2 regions of the Sphingobium sp. Cam5-1 genome follow, and region 2 is predicted to be linked to the other one. Evidence: riboswitches for the same ligand, from Rfam matches in the RefSeq annotation. Region 2 holds a riboswitch; the other holds the start of a gene.
What was found. Region 2 has a riboswitch for cobalamin ahead of IZV00_RS18535 (DUF1636 domain-containing protein). Riboswitches for the same ligand answer to the same signal wherever they lie in the genome.
Positions count from the first base shown of each region.

Region 1: it holds a riboswitch for cobalamin, as region 2 does, so the genes downstream of both, IZV00_RS00490 (TonB-dependent receptor plug domain-containing protein) here and IZV00_RS18535 (DUF1636 domain-containing protein) in region 2, are expected to answer to the same signal.

Region 1 is NZ_CP065138.1:95,968-103,694, reverse strand. Features, by position in the region: gene IZV00_RS00505 (ABC transporter ATP-binding protein) at 1-681, opposite strand, end outside; gene IZV00_RS00500 (FecCD family ABC transporter permease) at 675-1,670, opposite strand; gene IZV00_RS00495 (ABC transporter substrate-binding protein) at 1,709-2,548, shown strand; gene IZV00_RS00490 (TonB-dependent receptor plug domain-containing protein) at 2,585-4,447, opposite strand; cobalamin riboswitch at 4,618-4,877, opposite strand; gene mobA (molybdenum cofactor guanylyltransferase) at 4,905-5,441, shown strand; gene cobA (uroporphyrinogen-III C-methyltransferase) at 5,526-6,308, opposite strand; gene IZV00_RS00475 (nitrate reductase) at 6,295-7,727, opposite strand, start outside.
Region 2 is NZ_CP065139.1:997,959-1,005,685, reverse strand. Features, by position in the region: gene cobU (bifunctional adenosylcobinamide kinase/adenosylcobinamide-phosphate guanylyltransferase) at 133-663, opposite strand; gene cbiB (adenosylcobinamide-phosphate synthase CbiB) at 660-1,625, opposite strand; gene IZV00_RS18555 (threonine-phosphate decarboxylase) at 1,585-2,559, opposite strand; gene IZV00_RS18550 (adenosylcobinamide-GDP ribazoletransferase) at 2,556-3,266, opposite strand; gene IZV00_RS18545 (histidine phosphatase family protein) at 3,263-3,829, opposite strand; gene cobT (nicotinate-nucleotide--dimethylbenzimidazole phosphoribosyltransferase) at 3,826-4,842, opposite strand; gene IZV00_RS18535 (DUF1636 domain-containing protein) at 4,839-5,246, opposite strand; cobalamin riboswitch at 5,407-5,594, opposite strand; gene IZV00_RS18530 (formate dehydrogenase accessory sulfurtransferase FdhD) at 5,643-6,425, opposite strand; cobalamin riboswitch at 6,530-6,775, shown strand; gene IZV00_RS18525 (HoxN/HupN/NixA family nickel/cobalt transporter) at 6,947-7,727, shown strand, end outside.

The DNA.
Region 1 (7,727 bases), on a different contig from region 2:
AAGGACCTCCATCGGCTTGCCCTCGGCAACCAGTCGACCGTTGTCCATCAGCAACAAGCGGTCGCAATAGCGTGCCGCCATGCCAAGGTCGTGCAACACCGTGACCACGAGCGACCCGGCACGCGCTTCGGCCTTCAACAGGTCCATGACATCCAGCTGATGCCCCGGATCAAGCGCCGCGAGGGGTTCGTCGGCGATCAGGGCTGGCGCGCCTACTGCCAGCGCACGGGCGAGGAGGACGCGGGCGCGTTCGCCGCCTGATAGCTCGGTTGCGATTCGGCCTTTCAAATGCAGCACATCGGCGCGAGCGAGCGCGGCATCGACCATCGCTTCGTCCTCGGGCGAGAGGCGGGACAACGGACCCAGATGCGGCATGCGGCCGAGCGCTACCAGTCGTTCGACCAGCAACGGCCAGTGCAGCGTCTGGCCTTGGGGGAGATAGGCGACTCGGCGGGCTATGTCCTTTCGGCTGAGGCTGGCGATCGGAAGGGCGTCGATAGTAACCGCGCCACTTTCCGCGCGGACGAGGCCGAGCAGAGCGCGGATCAGCGTGGATTTGCCAGCGCCATTGGGACCTATGATGCCGATCAGTTGCCCCGGCTCCAGCACCGTGGTGACGCCGGTCACGGCGGCATGGCGGCCAAGGCGAACGGACAGGTCTTGCGTGCGGATGGTCACCATAGCCGCCGCTCCCGCATCAAGTGGACGAGGAAGACGGGGACGCCGAGCAATGCAGTCAGGACGCCGAGCTTTAATTCGCTGCTGGTGGGGATCAGGCGCACGCCAATATCGGCCAGCGTCAGCAGCGCCGCGCCGCCGAGCAGCGAAGGAAGAAGGATGGCCGAAGGCGATCGATCGGTCAGCGGCCGGACAAGATGCGGCACGATCAGCCCGACAAAGCCGATCGCCCCCGACACGGCGACCGCGCCGCCGACGCCGATCGCGACCCCCAGCATCATGCGCAGCCGCGCCTTGCCAAGATCGACGCCGAGCGCCTGCGCGCCCTCCTCGCCCAAGGTCAATGCGTCGAGGCTGCGGCCGTCCGCAATCAACAGGGCAGCGCCGATGAAGACGCAGGGCATCGCGATCCAGACATGGGCATAGCTGCGATTCTCAAGGCTGCCCATCAGCCAGCTCATGATCTCCATCGCCGCGAAGGGATTGGGCGACAGGTTGAGCGACAGGCTGATCCCCGCCCCCGCCAGCGTCGCCACCGCGATGCCCGCGAGGATCAGCGTCAGCGGGCTTTCCGATGGCCCCGCCAGCAGGAACAGCGCCCCGATGGCGACAAGGCTGGTGGCAATGGCGAGGATCGGCAGGATGGCGGGATGCAACTGCGCCAGCCCGAAATAGAGCGCGCACACGGCGCCGAGCGCAGCCGAGTTGGACGCGCCAAGCACCGAAGGTTCAGCCAGCGGGTTGCGCAGATAGCCTTGCAGCGCCGCTCCGGCGAGGCCCAGCATCGCGCCGACGATGAGGCCCAGCAACATGCGCGGCAGGCGCAGGTCGATGAGGATGGCGCGCGCGACCTCGTCACCACCGCCTGAGAGAACGGCCATGATGCGGGCAGGCGAGAGCGGAACCGCGCCGAGCGTGAGAGAGCCGAGCGCTGCCAGCAGAGTCAGCAGGGCCAGGGCCGGGAGCAGCAAGCGATGGCGGCGGGCGCTCATGGCTTGCTTCTCCGCTGCCGCTGGCTAGAGCAGACAAGGTGCCTGCTAAAAAGATCATCGCCGCGCTGCTGGCGCTTGGCCTGACCGGAGCCGCCCCCGCGCCGCCCCGGCGCATCGTGTCGCTCAACACCTGTTCCGATCAATATGTGCTGGCGCTCGCCGATCCGGGGCAGATCGCCGCCTTGAGCCCCTATGGGCATGATCCGGAACTGTCGGCGGCGGTCGCCAAGGCGAAGCGCTTCCCCATATTGAAGCGCCCGGCCGAAGAAGTGCTGGCGCTGCGTCCCGATTTGGTGATCGGCTTTCCCGATGGCGCTGGCGGTGTTGTGGGCGCGCCGGACGGACGATGGCGCAAGCTGGGGCTGGCGAGCGCGGACAGCTTCGCCGCCATCCGCGACCAGATCCGGCAGGCCGCCGCCGCCATCGGCCATCCCGAGCGGGGTGAGGCGATGATCGCGGGCATGGAGCGGGACCTTGCCGCCCTGCCCCGGTCCCGGCGCGGCGGCGTCGCTGCCTATTATCAGCGGCGCGGCTATATGACCGGGACCGGCACTTTGGTCGATGAGCTGATCCGGCGCGCGGGCCTCACCAATCTGGCGGCGAAGCTTGGCAAGCCAGCGCTGGCGCAAGTGCCGCTGGAGGAAATGATCGCGGCTAGGCCTGATTATCTGATCGTGGAAGAAGGCAGCGAGAAGGTCGTCGACCAGGGGACGGAGATGCTCCACCATCCGGTGCTGCGATCCATCCCCCGCATCCGCGTGCCGCAAGCATGGACGGTGTGCGGCGGCCCCGCCTATGTGCAGGCCGCACGCAGCATCATCGCGCAGGCGGATGCCGCAGGCAAAGGCAGGACGCAGCCAAAGGCCGCGCCCCGCTGATAAGGGGCGGTCGCCCACCCCCTTCACCTTCTACCGTCAGAAGCGGACACGCACGCCGCCAAAGGCCGACCGGCCGTAGGTGCCATAGCCATAGGCTGTGGCGTATTCCTGATCGAACAGATTGTCGATCCGGCCGTAGATTTCGAGCCTTTCCGTGAGCGGGAAGGACGCGCGAATGTCCGTGACCGCATAGCCGTCAATCTGCACCCGGTTGCGCGTCACGGGGTCGAGATCGACGCTGTCGCTGACCATCGTCACGGTCGCGCCAGTCGACAGGCCGATGGGCCAGACATAATCCATCGACGTGCTCACCGCATTCGCGGCGCGGCGCAGCAGGCGCTCGCCAAAAGCCGCGCTGCCCGATGAACGATCCCGCGCATCGACATAGCTATAGGCGGCGGTGAAGGTCAGCGCATCGACCGGGCGCAGCGTGAGCATCGATTCCACACCCTTGGCCCGGGTGCGATCCAGATTGCCATAGGTGAAGGTCGTATTGTCGTAATTGAGCTGGTCCCGCGTGTCGCGCCAGAAGCCGGTGACGGACAGCACCGCCCGGTCGCTGCCCAGATTCTGGTCGAAGCCGATGTCGTAGCTCTTCGACCGCTCGGGCTTCAGGTTCGGATTGCCGCTGAATGTATCGTAAAGCTGGTAGAGCGACGGCGCCTTGAAACCCTCGCCATAGCTGAGGCGAATATTGGTCGCGCCGCCATTGGGGGTATAGTTGGCGTTCGCGCCGAAGGTGGTCGCACCCCCGAACTGGCTGTGATCGTCATGCCGCACGCCTGCGGTCATGGACAGGCCTTCAACTGGCTTCACCACCGCGAGGGCATAAACGCTGTCGATATTGGCGCGGTGGCTTTCCTGCGAACCGAAGCCGAAAAACTCATAATCGGGCCGCTCATGCTCATAGCCGAGCAGCAGCTTGACGTCATCCATGGGCTGATAGACGCCTTCATATTCGAAGCGCAGGTTCGTGCCCGAATAGCCGAAGTCCGGGGCGTTGCCGCGCACGAAATAATAGTCGCGATCCTGCTGATACCAGGTAACGGCCGCCCGATTGGTCAGCTTGCCCTCGAACAGCGCGAAGTTGAGGCCCGCATAGCCGATATATTGATTGGATTTAGCAGCATCAGGGCTATCGGTCGGCGCGCCAAAGAAGCTGTCATAGTCAAGATCACCGTTGATATAATAGCCGCGCAGGTCGAGGCTCAGATCATCGGTGAAGGCGATCTTCAGCCGGGCATTGCCAGTGATATTTTCATAGCCGTCCTTTTCCGCGCCACCGAAATCGGAAGAGACAGCGGAGATGCCATCGGTGCGGAAATAGGCGAGCCCAACGCCGCCCGACAATATGCCGCTGGTGCCCGATACATCCGCCTTCGCATTCAGCGTATCGGCATAGCCATAATCGACCGACGCCTTGCCGCCGAACCCTTCGCTCGGGATGCCGGTCATGATGTTGACGACGCCGCCGATCGCCTGGCTGCCATAGGCGATGGAGTTGGAACCGCGCAGCACCTCGATCCTGCGGATGTTGCCGACCAGCAGGTTGCCGAAATCATATTGATCGCCGATGCCGCTCGGGTCGTTGACCTTCACGCCGTCGATCAGCACCAGCGTCTGCGTCGTTTCCGCGCCGCGCACCGATACGCTGGTCACGTTACCCAAGCTGCCGGTGCGGTTGAAACGGATGCCGGGCGTCGTCATCAGCAGATCGACGACGCTGACATTCTGGCGGGTGTCGATCGTCTTCTCGTCGATCACTGTCACCGCCTGCCCGACCTCGTCGGTGGGCTGTTCGATGCCGAGCGCGGTGACGACGATCCCGTCCGCCTCATCATCGGCAAGGGCGGGCGTGGCGGCGAGCAGCGCCAGCAGTGAAATTCCGGTCCTGATCATAGTCTGTCTTCCCTGAGCGCCATGCGACATGAGCCCAGGGCCTGCCGCACAAGCGGCCGGTATGCGGGAAGAAGAGACGCCAGCCCCGTCACGCGCACCGATGCGGCCCTGCGCCGCTTCGTCGCTCAGACGGAAAACACCGTGCCCGGACCTATCCCTGGACCCAAGGCAAGAGCGACCATGCGCCGGTAGGTTTCCTGGCTCGCGGGTCGTCGCGGTGATGCACGCCTTCCCGGACTTTTGGTCCAGTGGCTGGTCCCCCTCGCCTCCCCCTTTGAAGGCTTGCAGGTTTCCCTGTGCATCGCGCTCGCCGCTTACAGTTGCAGGGACAGCCGCGGAGTTGGACGGTGATCCCGTCCGCACCGCATTCCCTTTCCGGCGCGATCTTTCGTGAACGGTTGCCCGTTCACGCGGCGCGCCATAGGGGAAAGTGAGGCTATTGCCAAGGAGTGGATCGATGCGATTGCTGGGCGCGGTGCTGGCGGGTGGGCGATCCAGCCGGTTCGGAAGCGACAAGGCGTTGGCGCTGATGCCGGACGGGCGCACGCTGATGGCGCATGCGGTGGCGGCAATCGCGCCGCATGTGGAGGCCGTGGTGGTCTGTGGGCGGGGCGTCGATGGGCTGACGGGGCTGGCGGATCGGCCTGCGCCGGACCTGGGGCCTCTGGGCGGGCTGAACGCGGCGCTGCATCATGCGCGGACGAAGGGTTATGATGCGGTGCTGACGACGGGGTGCGACATGCCGGTCTATCCGGCGGCGCTGGTGGAGGCGCTTATTGGCGACAGTGGGGCGGTGCTGAAGGGGCAGCAGCTGGCGGGCTTCTGGCCTGCGTCGCTCGCGGACGAACTGAACGCGCATCTGGCGGAAGAGAATAATCGGTCGATCTTTGGGTGGATCGAGCGGGTGGGCGCGCGGGTGGTGGAGCGGCCGGAACTGGTGCTGCCGAATATCAATCGGCCGGAGGATCTGGCGCACTGGCGCGAGCCGAACTGAGCTTGCCGAAGCCCCCTCCCTTCCTTCCAACTAAGGTCAGGGGTGTTCGACAAGCTCAGGGCAAAAGTTGCGCAGAGTCGGCCTTCAAAGCGGAAGAGCGACGCTGGCTGCAACCCCTACAGGCATGGACGTGCCCGCCACCGCTTCGCCGATCAGCAGCAGGGTCGGGTCTTCATCGCTGATCGTGGCGACCAGGAAAGCGAGCGCGGACAACTTGCCGCGGATCAGGCGTTCGGTGGGGAGGGAGACGTTGACCGCCACCATCACCGGCGTTTCGGGATCGCGTCCGGCGGCGATCAGCTGGCGGCTGATCTCTCCGGCGGCGGCGCGGCCCATATAGATGCCGAGCGTGCCGCCGGGGCGGGCGAGCGCTTCCCAGTCGAGCTTGAGCGGCTCTCCGGCTTTCAGATGCGCGGTCACCAGCGTCAGGCCGCGCGCCTTGCCGCGCAGGGTGAGCGAGGCGCTGCCGCTCGCCGCTGCTGCGCTGACCGTGGTGATGCCGGGGCAGATGTGGAAGCGGATGCCGTCGGCGGCCAGATGCTCCATCTCTTCGGACGAGCGGCCGAATACCGAGGGGTCTCCGCCCTTGAGGCGGACGACGCGCTTGCCTGCTTTGGCGGCGGCGAGGAGGAGGTCGTTGATACTTTCCTGCGCCTTGCTGTGGCGGCCGGAACGCTTGCCGACGCTGACCCGCTCGACGCCTTCGGGGATCAGGTCGAGGACGCCGGGGCCGACGAGGGCGTCGTAGAAGACGATTTCGGCCGCCGCGATCAGCTTTTCGGCTTTGCGGGTGAGGAGGTCCGGGTCGCCCGGCCCTGCGCCGACCAGCCAGACTTCACCGGGGGCGATCAATTCATTCGGCTGCATGAAGCGTCTCCTGCGGGATTTGGGCGAGGATGTTGGCGAGCGCGGGGCGGCAGGACCCGCAATTGGTGCCAGCGCCGATCGCCTTGCCGATGGCGGGCACGTCGACCAGGCTCTGGTCGCGGATGGCGGCGACGATCTGATTAAGGCCGATGTCGAAGCAGACGCAGATGGTCGGCCCCTTGTCCGGCTGATTGCCGGGACCGCGCGCGGCGAGGACGGAGGCGCCCACCTCTTCCGCCTCAAGCTGGCCGATGAGCCAGTCGCGCGAGGGGAGCAGGCCGGTGCGGGTGACGAAGAGGACGGCGGCGAGCCTGCCTTCGCGGATGATGGCGATGCGGCGGGTGCCGCGCGTCATGTCCACAGCCTCGACGCGGTCGCCCTTGGGCAGGCTGGCTTCGAGGCGTACCGGATCGCCATTGCCCGCCATCTCGTAGAGCGCGCCCCCCGGCACCGTGACCTTCGTTGCCCAGAGGCATGGGAGCTTCGCCGGCTGCTCACCCCGGACGATGAGGAAACCCTTCCACTCGGTCGCGACACGCTCGACGCTGGCAGGCGTCGATTTGAAACCCGGCTGGCCCGAATGCGGATCGACCAGCGGCCGGGGCAGCAGGCCGGTGCGACCGCCGGTGGAGATTTGGTCGGTCCAGTGGATCGGCGTGAAAATCTCGCCCCGGCGCTGGCCTTCGCTGAATGCCACCCGGAAGATGCTGTTGCCCTGCGCGGTCTGGACGCGGGCAAGGTCGCCGTCGGCAATGCCGAGGTCATCGGCATCGCGCGGGTGGATCTCGACCAGCGGCTCTTCGCGATGGCGGGCGAGCTTTGGCGACAGGCCGGTGCGGGTCATCGTGTGCCACTGGTCGCGATAACGGCCCGTGTTGAGCGTCATCGGCCATGCTTTAAGCGGCTCCTGAAGGTCCATCTGCTTGGTGAGGACCAACCGCGCCTTGCCGTCCGGCGTTGAGAAGCGGCCGTCGGCGAAGGGTTTGTCGCCACCCCAGCGGAAGGGCTCCATCGCCTCATAGGCGTCGTTGCCGATGGTGGCTTGCGCGCGCAGGTTGAGCACGCGCTGGCCGTCATTCTGATAGGCGGTCAGGCGGGCATGTTCGCGCCAGATGTCGGCAGGCCGGTCATAGGCGAAGGCGTTGCGCCAGCCCATGCGGCGGCCGACTTCCTTGATGATCCACCAGTCGGGCTTCGCCTCGCCGGGCAGCGCCAGGAAGGGGCGCTGGCGGCTGATCGTGCGGTCGCTATTGGTCACGGTGCCGTCCTTTTCGCCCCATCCAGCTGCGGGCAGGCGGACGTCGGCATGGACGCTGGTGTCGGTGTCGGCGATGATGTCCGACACGACGAGGAAGGGCACAGATTCCAACGCTTCACGGACGCGGCTTGCGTCGGGGAGCGAGACGGCGGGGTTGGTGG
Region 2 (7,727 bases):
GTAGATCGCAGGCAAGCCGGTCAGAGCCATTTATCACGCCGTCGATTCGCGCAACGACTTTATTCGGCCTCTACGGCAAGCAGCGCTGTTGGCATCAGCGATTTTCAAAATGGCTTGCAGCCGCGTCCTTCTTCATCCGCCTTGCTTGAATGTCAGGGGCAGGCCAGCGGCGACAAACACCACCCTGTCGCAAGCGGCGGCCACATGCTGATTAAGCAGGCCCGCTTCGTCTCTGAAACGGCGGGCAAGTGCATTTTCCGGGACGATGGAGAGGCCGACTTCATTGGCGACCAGCACAATGGGAACGGTGCAGCCGGTGATGGCGGCGATCAGCTCTTCGCTCCACCGGGCAATGTCGTCGCCAGCCAGCAGCAGGTTGGACAGCCACAGGGTAAGGCAATCGACTAAGATCGGGCCAGCTAGCGTATGCGCGTGGGCATTCCGGATCGCGGCGGGCAGATCGATTGGGGCTTCGATCGTTCGCCAGCGCGCGTTGCGGCGGGCGCGATGCGTGGCGATCCTTTCGTGCATTTCAGCATCATACGCCTCGGCCGTGGCGATGTAGGTGATGACGCCGGGCAGGGCTTCGCACTGCGCTTCGGCATGGCGGCTCTTGCCCGAACGGGCACCTCCCAGCACGAGCAGCTTTTGGAAAGCGGTCATCGGCTGACACCTACGATCAGCGCCGTCGCGAGCCAGAGCAGCGCGCAGGCTAGGACGTAGAGCGCCAACGCGGCGCGGGCGACAGCGGGTGTGGCTTCGCCCCCTTCCCCGCCGATCCATGGCTTGGCATGATAATGGCCTTCATAGGCGATAGGCCCGGCAAGCCGGATGCCCAGTGCGCCCGCCATCGCCGCTTCGGGCCAGCCCGCATTGGGTGATGCGTGACGGCCATGGTCGCGCCAGAGGATGCGCCAGCCGCCCAAGCCCGCGACGCAGATCAGGAAGCCGGACAAGCGCGCGGGGATCAGGTTCAGCAAGTCATCGAAGCGAGCAGCGGCCCAGCCAAAGGCCGCAAACGGCTCCTCCCGGTGGCCGATGAGGCTGTCGGCGGTGTTGACCGCCTTATAGGCCCAGATGCCGGGCAGGCCGCCGATGAGCAGCCAGAAGAGCGGCGCAACGACCCCGTCGCAGAAGCTTTCGGCGAGGCTTTCTATCGCGGCCCGGGCAACGCCTGCTTCATCAAGGGTGGCGGTATCGCGTCCGACGATCTGGCTGACGGCGCGGCGGGCGGCGAAGAGATTGCCTGCTTCGAGAGCCTGAACGACGGGCAGGACATGGTCGTACAGACTGCGCTGCGCAAGTGCTGGCCATGCGGCAAGTGCGATCCCTGCCCAGGCCCAGGAGCCGAGTAAGTGGCGGATGAAGAATTCTACGCCCCAGCCTGCTGCGATGGCGGTCGCGAGGAGGAGTAGCAGCGTGACGATACCGCCGATACGACGGCGTATGGCGGTTAGATGAGGCCGATTCAGGCGTCGCTCGCAACCGGTGATGATCCGGGCGAAGGCTCCGACCGGGTGGCCGATACGGGCGTGCAATCGGACTGGCCAGCCTAGCACAGCGTCAAGAATCAGCGCGGCCAGCTCAACCAAGAGCTTCGTCCATCCGGGCCAGGGCGGCATCATCGGCGGGCAGACCGAAGCGGAGCCAATGAGGGTAATCTTCGAACGGGCGGGTGAGAATGGCGTGGCGCGCGAGGCGGTCGAACAGGGCGGCGGCGTTCGGCGTGTCGATCAGGCGGAATAGCGGGCAATCGCCGCGCGGGATAAAGCCGTGGCGGATAAGTAGTGCGTCAAGGCTGGCGGCGCGGGTCGTCAGGTTCGCGATCGTCTCGTCGATCCAGCGCTGGTCGCGATAGGCGGCGCGGCCGAACTCGATGGAGGCGGCGGATAAGGGCCAGTCTCCCACCAACCTGCGACAGGCCGCGACAATGACGGATGGCCCAAGGAGGAAGCCCAATCGCACTCCAGCGAGCCCAAAGAATTTGCCGAAGGAACGAAGGACGATCAGGCGACGGTGATCGGCGATCTCGCTGGCGATGCTGGCGCCGGGGATGCAATCAGCGAAGGCTTCATCGACGATCAGCCAGCCGCCTTCCCTTTCCTGTTGAGTTAGAAGCTGCTGCATTTGCGCCCGCATGTAGAGGCGGCCATCGGGATTGTTGGGATTGGCGAGCAGGAGGGCGGTGCCGGGTGGCGCATCTTCGGGTTGCTGCAACGGACGCGAGTTCGGGAAAGACTGCGCATGGGTTCGGTAGGACGGCAGCAGGTGACAGCCCGGTACTTGGATCAGGCGGCCAAGCAGGCGCAGGCCGGTTTCGCTGCCCGGCAGCGCGGAGATGTGATCGGGGGACACGCCGAAATGTGTGGCGGCGGCCTGTTCGAGATCGGCAAGCGCTGCGGGATCGGGGAGGGATTGCCAGTCCGGGGTGATCACGGCGGCACCGGGCCAGGCGAGTGGGTTTATGCCGGTGGAAAGATCGATCCAGGGAAGGCCAGTCTCATAATGTTGACGCGCCGCCGCCAGACGACCGCCATGCCAGTGGAAGATGTCACTCATCGCGCCAGTACCAGTGCGGCTAGCAGGCCGCTTTCGATAAGTTCGATCCCGGCGCCATGGCCATCGCCCGAAATACCGCCAATCCGGCTGCGCAGCCACCATCCCCAAAACGGGACGAGGATAGCGGCGGACAGGAGGGCAGGAATGATCAGGCAGAGAGCTACGGCCAGCATCGTCCAGCCGAGCAGATGCACCGGGCTGATGCTTTCGCGGAAGCGGCTGGCGAGGCCTTCATGGAGCGGCGGGAGCCAGAGGGTCCATGCCAGCGGGCCAATCCGGGCGACGAAAGGCACGGCGATGATCGCAATCGGCGCGACATGCTCCGCGCAGAGGCGCAGCAGGATCAGCTTCGCCAGCAGTTGCAGGACGATGGTGACGACGCCGAAGCTCCCAATATGCGGATCGGCGAGGACAGCGGACAGCTTTGCCCGGTCGCCATGGGCTGCCCCTGCCCCGTCAGCAATGTCGCCAAGACCGTCGAGATGCAGCGCCCCGGTAATGACGACCCAGGCGATGAGGCCAAGCAATGCCGCCATCCAGGGATCGACGAGGACGCCGATTGTCATGGCAGCGGCGACGGCGAGGCCGACGATGATGCCGGTCGCGGGAAACCATCGCATCGCGGCGGCGAAGTCCTTCTCTTCCGCCCGCACTTGCGGGAGCGGCAGGCGGGTCATGAGTTGCAGCGCAAGGATGAGGCGGGTCATGTTACAAGCCCGGTGATCTGCGCGCTGGCATTGTCTCCCGGCCAGACGCGCAGGCTGAGCAAGGCGCCATAGGGAAGGTCGATTGCCCAGGCCTGCTGGTAAGTGAAGCCACACAGCGCCGTCAGCGCGCCACGGATCGTACCGGCATGGGTCAGGACCAGCGAGGGCCGGTCGATTTCGCAAAGCGCCGCCTTTACGCGCAGGCAAAGGCTGGACCAGCTTTCCCCTCCCGGCGGAGGATGGTCGTCCGGGGATGACCAGAAACGGCCAATCTCCTCGGCAGGGAGAGCCGCGGGATCACTGCCCTCCCATGTCCCGAAGTGCAGTTCACGCCAGCGCGCGTCGACGTCGTGCGGCACCTGCCGGGCGGCGGCGATCAAGTTGGCCGGGGTGCGAGCGCGTGTCAGGTCGGAGCTGATCAGGCGGTCGAACGCAAGCGCGCGACATCGTTCGACGCATAGCTGCATGGCGGCAGGGTCTGGCGGCATGTCCATGTGACCGAGCAGAAGACCGGGCGTCTGTGGCGCTGCGTGGCGCATCAGGTGGAGCGTGAGCGGGCTCATAGCGCGTTAGCCACGGCGGCTTCGGCGAAGGTCGCCATCTGGTCGTGCGCGGCCAGCGCCGAGCGGATGAGTTGCGCCGCAACCGCCGCGCCGCTGCCTTCGCCGAGGCGCATGTCGAGGTGAAGCAAGGGGTGCAGGCCAAGCTTTTCGAGCAGCCGGGCATGGCCTGCTTCGGCGGAACAGTGGGCGGCGAGGCAGTGGGCCGTGATGGCGGGATTGTCGCGGGCCAGAGGGGCGATGGCCGCGCCGCAGATAAAGCCGTCGAGCAGCACCGGCACACGCATCATACGCGCGGCGAGGATGGCGCCTGCCATCGCCGCGATCTCTCGCCCGCCGAGACGGCGCAGCGTTTCGAAAGCGTCGGTGCAATTGTGAGCGTGCAGGGCGTGCGCTATCTGAACGGCCCGCGTCTTGCGGGTGAGGGCTGCTGCGTCGATGCCGGTGCCCCTCCCCGTCCAATCCTGCGCCTCGCCGCCGAAGGATTGAAGACACAGCGCGGCGGCGGGGGTGGTGTTGGCGATGCCCATCTCTCCGCTGAAGAGCAGGTCGCAATCCTGCATGACGACGGCGGCGCCTGCGTTCAGGGCGTCGAGGCATTCGACCTCCGTCATGGCGGGGGCTTCGCATATGTCGGCGGTGGGATTGTCTAGGGCGAGCGGGACGATGACCAGCTCGGCGCCGCAGGCGCCCGCAAGGGCGTTGATCGCCGCGCCGCCCGCCTGAAAATTCGCGACCATCTGCGCGGTGACGGAAGCCGGGAAAGCGCTGACGCCGCGCGCGGCGACGCCATGGTTGCCCGCGAAGATGGCGGCGCGGATGCGATCGGCGCGCGGGCGTTCGCGACCTTGCCAGCCTGCCATGAAGAGGGCGATCTCCTCCAAACGGCCGAGCGATCCGGCGGGCTTCGTCAAAGATGCCTGCCGCTCCGCTGCCGCTTCGATCGCTCCTGCGTCAGGTTCGGGGAGCGTGGCGAGCGCGGATTGAAAATCGGCACGATCCTGAAAGCGGATCATGTGCAGACGAAGCCTTCTGGCGGGGTGCGGGCGATGAAATGGCCCTTAACGCCCTGCGGCCATTCGGCGTAGCGAACCACGCCTTCTTCGCTGGCGGCGTGGCGCAGGGCGTAATCGAGGATCGCGCGCGCCGCATCCGCGTCCGGGGTGAAGTCGCCCAGCACATAGCCGACTTTGCCCGGCCCGCGCACATGAACAGTGCAATGACGCTGGCAGGCGAAGAGGCAGGGCATGTCCTGCACGGCAACCGCTTTATAGGCCGGGTCCTGCGCCTGAAGGTCGCGCATGGCCTCAACCAGCAGCGCGCCGCCGCGTTGTCCTGCCCCATCTTCCCGCTGATCGGCGGACAGGCGGCAGGTCGAGCAAACCACAACCGAAGCTCTGTTTTCGACCGCGCACAGCATCAGCGGCGCGCTTCCATAACCATGTGGACATGAAAGACCGTCGTCATGGTCCTCCCCGCAAAATCGAACCGCAAACGGCCCTGCCCGGCCGAATGGCGAGCAAGGCGGTGGCTGTCGTCCGCGAGGGGAACCCCGTTCGTCCGGCACACCCTGTCCGGTCGAAGAACGACTGCGGCAGGCAGGTCTCCTGGCTCACGGGTCGCTGCGCACCGGCCGCCTTCTCGGGAGATGCTCCCCCAATGGCTGCGTGGCCGGTCCACTCACCGCTTACAGTTGCAGGGGCAGCGCGGGCATTACACCCGACTTCCCTTTTGATCCCCGAGGGGAACCTGTCGCGGGGCTGCTGATAAAGAGGCGACGGCGCGTCCGCAAGCGGTAGATGGGAGCGGCGCGTCGTCAGTCGGGCAGGTCGCCCGCCGCGAGCACGGCATCGGGCCGCGCGAGCACGACGATCGGCAATCCGGCGCTGGCCGCGCGTTCGGCTGCCAGACGGGTCGGGGCGGAGATGGTAACGAGCAACGGGCAATTGGCGAGCGCTGCCTTTTCCACCAGTTCAAAAGAACAGCGGGAGGACAGCAGCGCGAAGCCGCCATCCCACGACAATTGCCGCAGCCGCATGGCCCCGATCAGCTTGTCGAAGGCATTGTGGCGGCCCACATCTTCATAGGCGAGGCGGATGGCACCATCCGCCCCGGCCAAGGCAGCGACATGGACCGCGCCGGTTTGCCGGTTAAGCGGCTGATGCGCGGCAAGATCGTGCAGGGCACCGAAGATCGCCTCCCAGCTCGCGTCCGATCGGGCAGTCACGGCAGGCAAGGGACGCAGCGCCTGTTCCAGATTTTCGACGCCGCACAAACCACAGGAGGAATCGGAGACGCGATGACGGACTCGGCCTAGCAGCCCCTCGATCCGGTCTTCCGGCAGCGTAGCCCGTGCGACCAAGCCCTGCTCCGTCGCATGGACATCGACGTCGAGCGGCGCGTCGGATGGGAGGACCAGCCGCTCGGCCAGCGCAAACCCCTGCACCAGTTCCGCAACGTCGGCGGGCGTCGCCATCAACACGGCATAGCCAACGCCGTTGAACTCGATCGCGACGGGCACTTCCTCCGCCAACTCGCGCGTCACGGGCGACGCCTCGCCGTCGGGGGTGATGCGGGTGAAGGAGAAGGGCGAAGACATAGGGTCGGTCTAGGCGGGCAATGCGCGCGCGGCAATATGGCGCGGGAGGCAAATGGACGCGGGCATGCAACTGCCGCTTCCCTTTGGCGGCCAAGCCATCTATGCACGGCCACGATCGCGCCGGTGCCTGAAAGGGCTTTAAAGGGAATGCGGTGCGGGCTGCTGACAAGGCGCCCAAATCCGCGGCTGTCCCTGCAACTGTAAGCGGTGAGCGAGACGCATATCGACCTTCCGTCACTTGTCGGAGGGTCAGCCACTGGGCCGGACGCTAAATCATGCGAGGCCTGGGAAGGCCATGTGTCGAGCGAGGACCCGTAAGCCAGGAGACCTGTCGGCGTCTGGTCGCTCTTGCTTTGGCCCAGGGGATGGCCGGGGCACGGTATTCCGTCTGAGCGACGCGTGCGGCGGGTCCGCACCGGCATGCGTGCCGGGCGCTATGATGCGTCCGTCCGGCGCGTGGTGTCGGCCGCTTTGCGGAGGTCCCGTCCAGTCTCGCCGACGCTGACGGGAGCCATGCTTTTATGGCCATGCAATTTCCGGCGCTGCGACGACGCGCCACTTTCATATTCGGCGCGTTGATCGCCGCCAACATCGCGTTGTGGCTGTGCGCCTCGCTGATCTTTGCGGGCGACACGATGATGCTGGGCACCGCCCTGCTCGCCTGGAGCCTGGGCCTGCGCCACGCAGTCGATGCCGACCATATCGCCGCGATCGACAATGTGACCCGTAAGCTGATGCAGGATGGGCAGCAACCGCTGACCGTCGGCCTTTGGTTCGCGATCGGGCATAGCGGGATCGTGCTGATCGCCGCCGTCGGAATCGCTTTCGCCGCCAGTGCGCTGAGCAGCGTGGAGGCGGCGGGCGAGATTGGCGGAACGATCGCGACGATCATCTCCGCCACATTCCTGTTCGCCATTGCCGCGATGAACCTGATGATCCTGCGATCGGTTCTGAAGACATTTAACCATGTTCGCAGCGGCGGCGCCTATGCCGATGAGGATATGGATATTTTACTGGGCAACCGGGGTTTTCTTGCCCGCCTGTTCCGGCCGCTGTTCCGGCTGGTCACGCGCAGCTGGCACATGGCGCCGCTGGGGTTCCTGTTCGGTCTGGGGTTCGACACGGCGACCGAAGTCGCCATCCTCGGCCTGTCTGCAGGACAGGCGGCAAGCGGGCTATCGATCGCGACGGTGCTGATCTTCCCCCTGCTGTTCGCGGCGGGCATGGCGCTCATAGACACGGCGGACGGGGCGCTGATGATGGGCGCCTATCAATGGGCGTTCGTGAAGCCAATCCGCAAGC